DNA from 2 places in the Lelliottia sp. RD5 genome. Region 2 is predicted to be linked to the other one. Evidence: predicted binding sites of a transcription regulator. Region 2 holds the regulator's gene; the other holds the start of a gene.

Region 1 (5,978 bases), on a different contig from region 2:
ATCACAATTAAACACTCTATAATCGCCGAAAAATTACGCTACACGATTCGACGGCAGGGCTGAGATGTCACCCAGCCGTTTTTTTTTGCACCGTGAGCGGCCTGCATGTCAGGCAGATTTTTTACTGTCAAAGGCCAGGATAACGCCGAGGCAGAGCAGCACAGCGTAACAGAGCTGCAGCGCGATCGTCATCGGGAGCGAGATATCGTCAACCAGAAGTAATGGCACGACAGTGGCCACACCCAGCAACATCATCCCTCTGCCCGTCTTTTTTACCCGTTCAGGCCACTGGGCTTCAGGGACGTTCCGGGCGCGCAGAATATGGTGAATGTACTGCTCGGCCGTTCGCTTAATGACTGACATATTTCACTCTCCGAATGCCCTTCGCATATTTTTCTTTATCCCGGCGGTTTGCGTATCCGTTGACGGAGTGACTGACGATACCGGTTTCTCCGGGATGACCGCCGCAGTGCCGGCGCCCGTCATCCCGGAGCCAGCCATCTGCTGAACCAGAACCTGCAGCTCACTGACCGAGGCGGGCGGAACCGGCATGCTGGCCAGCAGACGCGGCAGTTCAGGTGCCATCGTATGTAGCGCCAGACCGGTGATAATCAGGTTTCTCAGCAGTTCACCGCGCAGACGGGATGAAACACCCGACAGCAGGCTTTCGACACGTTCACTGCTCCGGTCATCCTGAAGCGCCAGGGTGTAACGCCGGCGCCGGGATTCAGCCTCCGGCGACATCGCCCGTGCCGTCACGCCGGCGTCAGGCTCATCCGCCAACCCGGACAATGACGACCATCTTCCGGCTACCAGCGCCATTAAGGCGTAAAGCCGGCGGGCGCTCAGCTGACCGTCAAAGAATACCGGGATGAGTGCCGGTAAACGGGTGTCGGTCTGGTACACCACCGCGCCGGCGGTGGTGACGGTTCGGATAAAATCACCGCGCAGGGGCTGCGAGATGGTGTTGATCGTCGCCATTGCCGCGATATCGGTGTAATCGTCGCTGTGAAGATAGAAAGAATACTGGCCGTCCGGCACGTTTAATCCTCTTTATTGTACAGGGCAATCTCTCTGGCCAGTGCCAGCTGCGGATCGCCAATAACCTCTATACGGTCAGGAGCCAGAGGCCACACCTGACGGATAGCCTCTTCAATGAGAGATGCCCCTCCCCCGACCAGGAATACCCGGTTAACATTCCTGAAGGCCGTCAGCTCACTGGTGACACGCGCTCCCAGGGAGGTAATCGCCTCTGCAATCTTATTCCGGACATCATCAATTTTACCGGCATCGTTGATCACACGCTGCAGATAATCACGGTCATTCCGGTTACGGATGACCGTGTCAGCAATCATGGCACTGGTTTCACTGTCGGCAGCACGCAGTGCGCCTGCTGCTGCACGTGTCACCTGTGACACCCCGACTGAGGGATTGCCGTGTACGGCACTGATATCATCGAACTGGCCAACAATCACACCCGCATCGAGCGTGGTTCCACCGAGATCGATAATCAGGGTGGTTTCACCCGGTCCGGGCCGGAGTTCAGCAAGCCGGGTGAACGCCGCCGGCAGTGATTCCGGCATGACCTTCACGTCCGCCACGGTGAATGCCGTGCCCTTATTGATAGTCAGCCCGCGCATGAGGTTTTCCCGTTTGCGGCGGATGTTCTCCTCATTACGCTGACAGTCCCCGTCGTAATACTCACTCAGGGGCAGCGTGACTGTCAGGCTCACCGGCTGCGGCTCAAGTCCGCTGCTCAGCAGGGCATGATGCACGGCCAGCAGGTTGAGATCGCCGTACTGATAATCCACGTTTGTGGTCGGGATGGCATCGCGGCTGACACTGTCCCAGGTATATTTCAGCGTCCCGACCTGATAGTTGAACGTCGCCGTACTGAATTCCGCCACCTTCCAGCCATGCCGGAAAGAGTTTGCCGAGACCCGGGTCCGCAGCGCGTCACCCTCAAACCATGCCAGCTTAACATTAGTCGAACCATCATCGCAGTAAATATTCATCATTATGCTCCATCAATTAAACTCAATTTGATACATATCATAAGAGCAAAACGAGAATATAAAAGCCTTATTTCTCATAATGAGCAACTAAAAAGCATCACATTGATATTTTCTATCCTATTGAGCAACTTACAACGCGCACTACGAGCACCTCCCTGGCGCTCTGGCTTATCGACGAAGTGTCAAATATACTGTGTTTATAACCAGTATATTTAGCATCAGGAGGAAACATGAAATTGCAGCTTCTCAGTCCGGGAAAAGACATCCCGCCGCAGACCCATCCGTTGTTTTCAGACCTGGCCAGCTGTGGTTTTCCCAGCCCGGCCCAGGATTACGTCACCGCCGATCTGGATTTGCATGAGTACTGTATCCGCCATCCGAGCGCCACCTACTATCTGCGTGCAAGCGGAGACAGCATGTCAGACGGCAGTCTGTACAACGGCGATTTGCTGGTCGTGGACAGTGCTGAGAAGCCGCAGCATGGCGATATTGTGGTAGCCAGTCTGCAGGGTGAGTTTACCGTCAAACGTCTGTTGCTGAGGCCACAGCTGGTCCTGCAGCCCATGAACGCCGCCTGGTCCCCGATTTATCCGGACCCCGACGAACTGGATATCTTCGGCGTTGTGACCCACATCATTCACCGTCCACGGGAGATGTACTGATGTTCGCCCTGGCCGATGTGAACAGCTTTTACGCCAGCTGTGAGCGGGTTTTTCGCCCGGATCTGAAGGGAAAACCGGTGGTGGTGCTCAGCAATAATGATGGCTGTGTGATCGCAAGAAGCGCGGAGTCAAAACCCTGGATAAAAATGGGCACCCCGTGGTTCCAGATGAAGAACAACGCTTACCCGGAAAAAATACACGTTTTTTCAAGTAACTATGAGCTTTACGCTTCAATGTCAGCACGGGTGATGAGCTGTCTGGAAGAACTTGCTCCGAGGGTGGAGCAGTACAGTATTGACGAGATGTTCCTCGACCTGACTGGTGTGGAACACTGCATGGATCTGGAAGACTTCGGTCGGCAGCTGCGCCAGCACGTCTATGACTGTACGCGCCTGACCATTGGCGTGGGAGCAGGTCCCAGTAAAACTTTAGCAAAATCAGCACAATGGGCCTCAAAGGAATGGAAACAGTTCCGTGGTGTTCTCGCACTGACACCCGGTAATCCTGCCCGCACACGTAAACTGCTTTCACTGCAGCCGGTGGAGGAGATTTGGGGGGTGGGAAACCGTATTGCTAAAAAACTGCATGTCCTGGGGATCAAAACGGCGCTCGACCTGGCCCTGACAAACCCGACGTTTGTGCGCAAAAACTTTTCCGTTGTTCTGGAACGTACCGTTCGTGAACTGAATGGAGAAAGTTGTATTGCGCTTGAGGAAGTACCTCCCACCAAACAGCAGATCGTCTGCAGCAGAAGTTTTGGCGAAAAAATTACGGATTATGACTCGCTTCGTCAGGCGGTCTGCCAGTACGCAGAAAGGGCCGCAGAGAAGCTGCGGGGAGAACGACAATATTGCCGGCATATCTCAGTCTTCGTGAAAACATCGCCTTTCGCCGTCAGGGAGCCCTACTACGGCAACGTGGCCACCGAAAAACTGCTCACTCCAACTCAGGACACCCGGGACATCGTGGCGGCCGCCACCACAGCACTGGAGCGCGTCTGGAAAGACGGGCACCGGTTTGCCAAAGCGGGCGTCATGCTGAATGACTTCACCGGTTCAGGTGTGACTCAGCTGCAGCTGTTCGACGAACGTCCTCCGCGTCCTCACAGTGCAGAACTGATGAAAGTTATCGATGGGATAAATCAGTCAGCTCTGGGACAGGTCTGGTTCGCTGGGCGAGGAATTGCGCCATTATGGCAGATGAAAAGGGACATGCTGTCTCCTGCTTACACAACCCGCTGGAAAGACATTCCGTTAGCCATGATCAGTTAATGTCGAAGAATATATCGCAATGGCACTGGATCGGTTGTTCTTACAGATGGGCTGCTGTTAGACCCGTGCCTATTTAAAATGTCAGTACTTTAACTGCCTGTTTAACTTCACGCATCATGAAGGTAAAACCTCATATCTTTTGGTCAACCGTATTGCATTCTGCCTAGCATCCAGTCATTTAGCCGCCCTAAAGATATGCCTCAGCAAAATGCTGTTAAAAGTTATTTTTGGGGGGGGCGGGCCAGTCAGGAGGATCAGTAAGCAGTATCCCTTCCTGACGCATCAAGTTATGCGTTTCAGCCTTTCGCTCAATGTAATCAACTGAGTCATAACCCATCGTTTCAATAATCAACGTTGTAACAGTTTGCTTGCTGATAGGTGCGACGTTCAAAATAAAATCGGGGTGAATAACTTCCTCAGATCCATCCTTGAACGTTCTCATCGTAAATAGTGGCTTGCTGAGACTAAGTGATTCAGGATGATTTGTTTGATGAGATGCAAACTCGCATGCACTGATGATTGTTTTAAGAGTAGATTTCTCTAGATTGCTGTCTACCGGGACTGGATTATCCAGCGTAAAAGCTGCATGTGCATATGCGTCGTGGCAATACACCATACCTTTTCCATCTCGTCGGTATTCTAGAATAGTCCAGTAAGGCCCCCTACTTCCGGCGTTAAGATAGTGCTCACCATTTATGGTTACTCGCGTCTCGGGACTGTGTGTGAACGTTTTCCCCCTGACACTAAAGGTCACGCTTTCTCTTGATACCTCTGCCGCAAGGCCGACAACATACACACATAATTCCTTATCCATGCTGCTAATACCGTTACTGGCTTCCAGCTTTTTAAGCATCTCCTCAATCTTTTCTATTGGCAACCATGGCGAGCATGTGATCAGGTCAGCAAGGATAGTGCCATTTTTCATGGTATAGGTCTCAAGCACATTTTTAACGAACTGTATTGCTCTGGCCAGCCCTGGAGGCTTGTAATCAACTCCCAGTTCGAGTTGATTTATCCCAGCAGCCTGAATAAGAGTCAGTAATTTTCTACCCAGCGCAGGAACTGGTTTAAGTGGTTTTCGTCTTGCTTTGCGTAGATGCGGAAGTCCCTTACCCTGTTTGGCTTTAGCTTGTTCTTTTCGGTCAGGTAACCAGTCATCCACCCCGACAGGATTTAGCGGGCTTGTTTTCCCTTCTTGGGATTTGGAGGCTATGTCTCTTTCTTTCTTTATGCGATACAAAGGACACGTCTCATTATGCAGCATGGATGTCTTGACGTGTCTTAGATATGATCTTTCCACCTCACAGTTGTAAGGCCCTGTCAGGTTTTGCTCAAGTTCAACACAATCGCATTCTATCCATAACTCCTTTCTGTCCATCTCTTCAAGAATGATATTGGTGATACGCAAATCAGTCTGAGAGGTTTTCCTAGATTGGCTGAACACATGCAGAATGGATTCCTTCTCAGAGAGACTTAAATATCGCTCTATGCGTCCTCTGGGAGCCTCTTTCCAGACAAGTTTCATTCTGTATATCCCAAGTTATCTTTTCACAACCATTCGTCAAATATAAGCACAAGTAAACCAATAACATTTACTTTAAGCCATACGGTGTATATCGACATTAGCGACTTAAGCATGCAGCGGCTAACCGGTTGAACTAATTCAATGCAGATATACGGATATGCCAAATCCGGCAATATGTAGAAGCATTACGAACTCCTGCTTAACAGTATTGCATGTGTCATATGGACGCGCTTTCCATACAAAAAGGTGATCATTTAATGACGGAGCTTAATGGTTTAACCCACACTGGCATCAGAAAGCATCTATTTTAATTGTACAGGTACTCAGCAATGATGGCTGGTTAACTACAGAGTGTTGTCTCATGTTTACACGGAGGAGTGGTAAAACAGTTCGCAAATAATCAAACCTCTAAAATGATGATAGCGCTCGACGCAGCCGCACGACCGGGCAAAGCCCGCGAGTAAGCGAGGAAGCGCCAAGGCGATTAATTTACATTTTCCGCGTA
Region 2 (5,978 bases):
AAGCATGGCCTGAATGGTCATCGAGAGCGTCCCGGTTTTCGGGTCGAGCAGACGGCCGGTGCGGGAGCGACCCCCTTCAACAAAGTATTCGACGGAATAACCACGGCTGAACAGTTCGCCCAGATATTCGCGGAACACCGTTGAATAGAGCTTGTTGCCTTTAAAGGTACGACGAATAAAGAATGCGCCCAAACGACGGAAAATCGGACCTGCTGGCCAGAAATTCAGGTTGATCCCGGCAGCAATATGCGGCGGAACCAGCCCCTGATGATAGAGCACGTAGGAGAGCAGCAGATAATCCATGTGGCTGCGGTGGCAGGGCACGTAGACAATCTCATGACCGTCGTGGGCCAACTGGCGCACACGCTCGGCGTTATGAACGTTAATCCCCTGGTACAGACGGTTCCAGGTGAAGCTCAGAATACGGTCAGACAGTCGGATCATCTCGTAGGAGAAGTTCGCTGCAATCTCTTCCATCAGTGCGATAGCGTTTTGCTGCGCTTTCTCATGAGAGATTTTCTTGCTTCGCGCTTCGTCTTCAACCGCGCGGGCAATCGCTTTGGACGCCAGCAGTTTGTTGAACAGATCCTGACGCGCGGGCAATCGTGGCCCCACAGCCGCTAAACGCTGACGGGCGAAGTGCATACGCGCAACGCGTGCCAGTTTTTGGGCAATAATTTTATCGGTACCGTGCTCATCAGCCATGCGTCGTAACGACACAGACGGCGAGAAACGAACAAAACTATCGCGACCCAACCATGACACGGCAAAGAATTTTTGCACGCCGTTAAGCATGCGCAATGGCGGATTCTCGTCGCCTTTTTGACGCCCTGGACGACGACCAAACATGATCGACACTGGCACCATCTGGACGTCCAGATCGGGGTTACTGCGGTGCAGATCAAGATAGTCGTGGAACAGTTTGATCGACTCTTCTTTCGGCGTGTAATAGGTAAACACGCGCGGCCCGCCGTGGATAAACACATAGCGAGGAAGGAGAGTGCCGTCGATCTCCAGGGGTTCCAAAGGATCCGGTAAATCGTGCGCCAGACATTGGGCGCGCAGCGTCAGTAAGTCTGCCTTCGAGTTATAAGGCAAAACGTACATAATAGGGCGCGAGGTATCGAGCCCTAATTCCAGCGCAGGTTCCGCCGGGATAGACTTACTTTTTACCAGTACGCTTAATGGTAAATTAAGTAATTTGTAGTAAATTCGTGGCCAGCCGGACATAAACGATGTAAAGCCTCTGGTTAATAATGCAATTGCGGCGCAAGGATAACAGAAAGCGCGCAAGATTTCTGTTGTTACCCGTCATACTTCAGGCTGCTGCGAAACCCGCTGCAGCCCTTGTTACTGACGTCAAATCTAATAAAAGGTTCTTTTAATGGCCAATAATACCACTGGGTTTACCCGAATCATCAAAGCAGCCGGATATTCATGGAAAGGTTTCCGCGCAGCATGGATAAATGAAGCCGCCTTCCGGCAAGAAGGCGTTGCCGCCATTATTGCCGTGATTATTGCGTGCTTCCTTGATGTCGATGCTATCACCCGCGTACTTCTCATCAGCTCCGTGCTTTTGGTGATGATAGTGGAGATTCTCAACAGCGCTATCGAAGCCGTTGTTGACCGTATTGGTTCTGATTTCCACGAGCTTTCTGGTCGTGCGAAAGACATGGGCTCTGCCGCTGTACTGCTGGCGATTATCATCGCTGTCATTACCTGGGTCACTCTCCTTTGGTCACATTTTCGATAAGCTTTCAGGAATCGAATAAGTCTCTGGTTTTTTGTGCAGTTTTTGATTCCAAATTCGCCTTTGACTGTATATACTCACAGCATAACTGTATATACACCCAGGGGGCGGAATGAAAGCGTTAACGGCCAGACAGCAAGAGGTGTTTGATCTCATCAGGGATCACATCAGCCAGACGGGAATGCCACCCACGCGTGCGGAAATCGCTCAGCGCCTGGGCTTCCGTTCACCAAACGCCGCTGAAGAGCATCTTAAAGCGCTGGCACGTAAAGGTGTGCTTGAGATTGTTTCAGGCGCGTCACGCGGTATCCGCTTACTGGTGGAAGAAGAAACGGGCATCCCTCTTATCGGTCGCGTTGCGGCGGGTGAGCCGTTGCTGGCACAGCAGCACATTGAAGGCCACTATCAGGTCGATCCGGGTATGTTCAAGCCGAGCGCAGATTTCTTACTGCGTGTTAGCGGTATGTCCATGAAGGATATTGGTATTCTGGACGGCGATCTGTTGGCTGTTCATAAAACTCAGGATGTGCGTAACGGACAGGTCGTGGTTGCGCGTATTGACGACGAAGTGACGGTTAAGCGCCTGAAAAAACAGGGCAACACTGTGCAACTTCTGCCTGAAAACAGCGAGTTTTCTCCAATTGTGGTGGATCTGCGCGAGCAAACCTTCTCTATTGAAGGACTGGCGGTTGGCGTTATCCGCAACGGTGAATGGCTGTAATTTCTCTCTGACAGGCTGCGCCATCCGCGCAGCCTGGCTGTCTTATCTCGCTTCCGGTAATTTCCTATGTCTCTGCTGACAACTTCAGACAAGGCATTATGGCGTCTTGCGCTGCCAATGATTTTTTCCAATATCACCGTTCCTTTGCTTGGACTGGTGGATACGGCCGTCATTGGACATCTGGATTCTCCTGTTTATTTAGGTGGCATCGCGATTGGCGCGATGGCGACCAGCTTCCTCTTTATGCTGCTCCTGTTTTTGCGCATGAGCACAACCGGACTGACAGCCCAGGCTTTTGGCGCGAAAGATCCCGTTCGCCTTGGGCGGGCGCTGGTTCAGCCGCTGATCCTGGCATTAGGTGCCGGGCTGCTGATTGTCGTATTGCGTGCGCCTCTCATCGATCTGGCGCTGCATATCGTCGGCGGCAGCGAGGCGGTGCTGGCACAGGCGCGCCGTTTTCTGGAAATTCGCTGGCTCAGCGCCCCTGCATCGCTCGCTAACCTCGTGCTGCTTGGCTGGTTGCTCGGCGTGCAATATGTCCGTGCCCCGTTCATTTTGCTGGTGGTGGGGAATATCCTGAATATCGTTCTCGATCTGTGGCTGGTGATGGGTTTGCATATGAATGTGCAGGGTGCCGCACTGGCAACCGTCATCGCGGAATATGCCACGTTCCTTATCGGCTTATGGATGGTGAAACGCGTGCTGGTGATGCGTGGCGTCACACTCGCGCTGCTGAAAAATGCATGGCGGGGCAATATGCGCAAGCTGCTGGCGCTGAACCGCGACATCATGTTGCGCTCTTTATTGCTCCAGCTATGCTTCGGTGCGATGACCGTATTGGGCGCGCGTCTTGGGCCTGAGATCGTTGCGGTCAACGCGGTGCTAATGACGCTGCTGACATTTACCGCCTACGCGCTGGATGGTTTTGCCTATGCCGTTGAAGCGCACTCCGGTCAGGCTTTCGGTGCGCGACAGGCCGGGAAATTACAGGAGGTCTGGCGAGCCGCCTGCCGTCAGTCCGGGCTGGTCGCGCTGGTGTTTGCGCTAATTTACGCTCTTTTTGGCGGGCATATCGTCGCGCTACTGACGTCATTACCTGAACTACGTGAGCTGGCACGGCACTACATTTTCTGGCAAGTGGTGCTACCGGTGGCGGGTGTCTGGTGCTATTTGCTGGATGGCATGTTTATTGGCGCAACACGGGGTGCAGAAATGCGCAATAGCATGGCGGTAGCCGCGGCGGGTTTCGGTTTGACGTTGCTCACCGTTCCCTATTTGGGAAACCAGGGTTTGTGGCTGGCACTCGCTGTCTTTCTTGCTCTGCGAGGCCTCTCGCTGTGGGTTATCTGGCGACGTCACTGGCGCGAAAACAGCTGGTTCTCGTAGCGGCTTCTTTTGTCCAGATGGTTAAAGATTCTGAATATCGAAACGACTGCCGAATCCTTGTCTACAATTATTATCACGTCCAGCAGGAAATGAACGTAACGGACGATACAAATTTACGTGATAACCGAACGATGAGGACATGATTATGAATAAAGACGAAATCGGCGGTAACTGGAAGCAGTTTAAAGGTAAAGCGAAAGAGCAGTGGGGTAAGCTGACTGACGATGATATGACCATCATTGAAGGTAAGCGTGACCAGCTGGTCGGTAAAATTCAGGAACGTTACGGTTACCAGAAAGATCAGGCCGAGAAAGAGGTCGGTGATTGGGAAAAACGTCACGATTATCGCTGGTAGGCAATTCCGTAGCGAAAGGTTCTACCCGAAAGTACAAGGACGTACTATCCCTGAGGGCGGCTTAATGGCCGCCCGCTTTGCATTTTAGCGCGGCTTCTTTTTCACATGAATAGAGTGATCGTGCTGACACGCGTCCTGATGGCTACACGCTTCTACTTCCACACAGGCTGAACACAGGCCATGTGCTTCAATCACATTATGACGTAGCGCAAAGCCCATTTTTGCCGCCAGCGTATGCATAATGTCTTCAACCCCTTCCGCCGCTTTTTCCTTCACTGCACTACATCGATCGCAGATGAACATCGCAGAGGTGTGCGTCGGCTGATCGAACAAATGGCAAAGCACATAGCTATTTGTTGATTCCACTTTATGCACAAAGCCCTGTTCCAACAGGAAATCAAGCGCCCGGTAAACCGTAGGCGGTTTAGCCTGCGGCTCGTTAACACGCAGCAGATCAAGCAAATCGTAGGCGCTGATCGCGTTTTGTTGCAGGCTCATCAAACGCAAAACTTCAAGGCGCTGCGGGGTCAGGCGCACATTGCGTTGCGCACAGAGCTTTTCAGCTTGCACGAGCAGCTCCTGCGTTGTGGTCTTATCCATTTGCACCTCGAATAGTAGTCGGCCGGAAAACCCTCACTTTATCATGTTCTGTCAAAAACGCCGAGATCCCACGCGGTGTGCTATACCTGACGCAACGCAACATGGGGAGATAAACAATGAAAAGACCTGACTGCATTCAACACTGGCGTGACGTCGAGGGGGCTGACGATTCAACGTACCCGGACAGTGACGAACGCTTTGCGATTGGTGCGCCGTTGGCGCGCAAACTGGGGCTGGGGCGTCTTGGGATCCATCATGAGCGTTTACCGCCGGGGCGTCGCACGTCCTATCCGCATGCAGAAAGTGACGAGGAAGAGTTTATCCATGTTATTGAGGGCCATCCGGAAGCGTGGATCAACGGTTATCTGTGGAAGCTGGAGCCAGGGGATAGCGTCGGTTTCCCTGCCGGGACGGGCGTGTGTCACACCTTTATCAACAACACCGACGAGGATGTACGGCTGCTGGTGGTAGGGGAAGCGAACAAAAAACACAATCGTATCTATTACCCGTTAAATCCTATGTATGCCGCCACACGCGAAGACCGCTGGGTCGACCATCCCCCGCAGTTTTTTGGGCCCCACGACGGAAAACCTGGGCGAAAATAATATCCTCTTCTATAAATATTGAGGGCCGTCACAAATACAATAGGCCAGTTGGGTGATTTAACTTAAGGAAATAGCAGGTCTTTTGGTTCCTATTCACAGCAATAGTTCGCTCCCGTATGGGCGTAAATAGCGGGGGTTGTTTAATAACACTATAAGACGGGCATACTGTGAAAAAAACTTTTAAATTTTCAGTGGTTAGCATCGCTGTGTCTCTGCTGATGGCAAATCAGGCGGGAGCAGCCAATACCTGGACGGAAGCGCGTAGCGACGCAATGGGTGGTACGGGCGTGGCGGCGGGCAATTATGGCAGCGGGGTATTAATCAACCCAGCGCTGTTGGCTAAAGCCAAACCGGATGATGACATTACCGTCATTTTACCGTCCGTTGGCGCCAGAATTACGGATAAAGATAATCTTCAGGATCAAATCGACGACATCAGTGACAAAGTCGACCACTACAGCGATGTCGTGGACAGCCTGACGGCAGCAGAGATCATCGCTAACCCATTAGGGTCTGTTAATCAGTTCCAGGGTGCGGCAAAAGATCTCGCTGATGAACTCA

The links. The regulator LexA, encoded in region 2, represses DNA repair genes until DNA is damaged. The targets are predictions, from matches to a motif close to TNCTGTATGTACATACAGNA.
Region 1: umuD (translesion error-prone DNA polymerase V autoproteolytic subunit) is a predicted target of LexA. The motif match lies at 2,205-2,224, and genes of this name have one in related genera.

What each region holds. Positions count from the first base shown of each region.
Region 1 is NZ_JBVYHQ010000010.1:98,747-104,724, forward strand. It holds gene AC0LWE_RS21045 (hypothetical protein) at 109-363, opposite strand; gene AC0LWE_RS21050 (plasmid partitioning/stability family protein) at 367-1,041, opposite strand; gene parM (plasmid segregation protein ParM domain-containing protein) at 1,044-2,015, opposite strand; gene umuD (translesion error-prone DNA polymerase V autoproteolytic subunit) at 2,246-2,677, shown strand; gene AC0LWE_RS21065 (Y-family DNA polymerase) at 2,677-3,948, shown strand; gene AC0LWE_RS21070 (hypothetical protein) at 4,163-5,473, opposite strand.
Region 2 is NZ_JBVYHQ010000005.1:35,012-40,989, forward strand. It holds gene plsB (glycerol-3-phosphate 1-O-acyltransferase PlsB) at 1-1,230, opposite strand, end outside; gene AC0LWE_RS15845 (diacylglycerol kinase) at 1,385-1,753, shown strand; gene lexA (transcriptional repressor LexA) at 1,863-2,471, shown strand; gene dinF (MATE family efflux transporter DinF) at 2,538-3,857, shown strand; gene AC0LWE_RS15860 (CsbD family protein) at 4,003-4,212, shown strand; gene zur (zinc uptake transcriptional repressor Zur) at 4,297-4,812, opposite strand; gene AC0LWE_RS15870 (cupin domain-containing protein) at 4,929-5,417, shown strand; gene AC0LWE_RS15875 (conjugal transfer protein TraF) at 5,636-5,978, shown strand, end outside.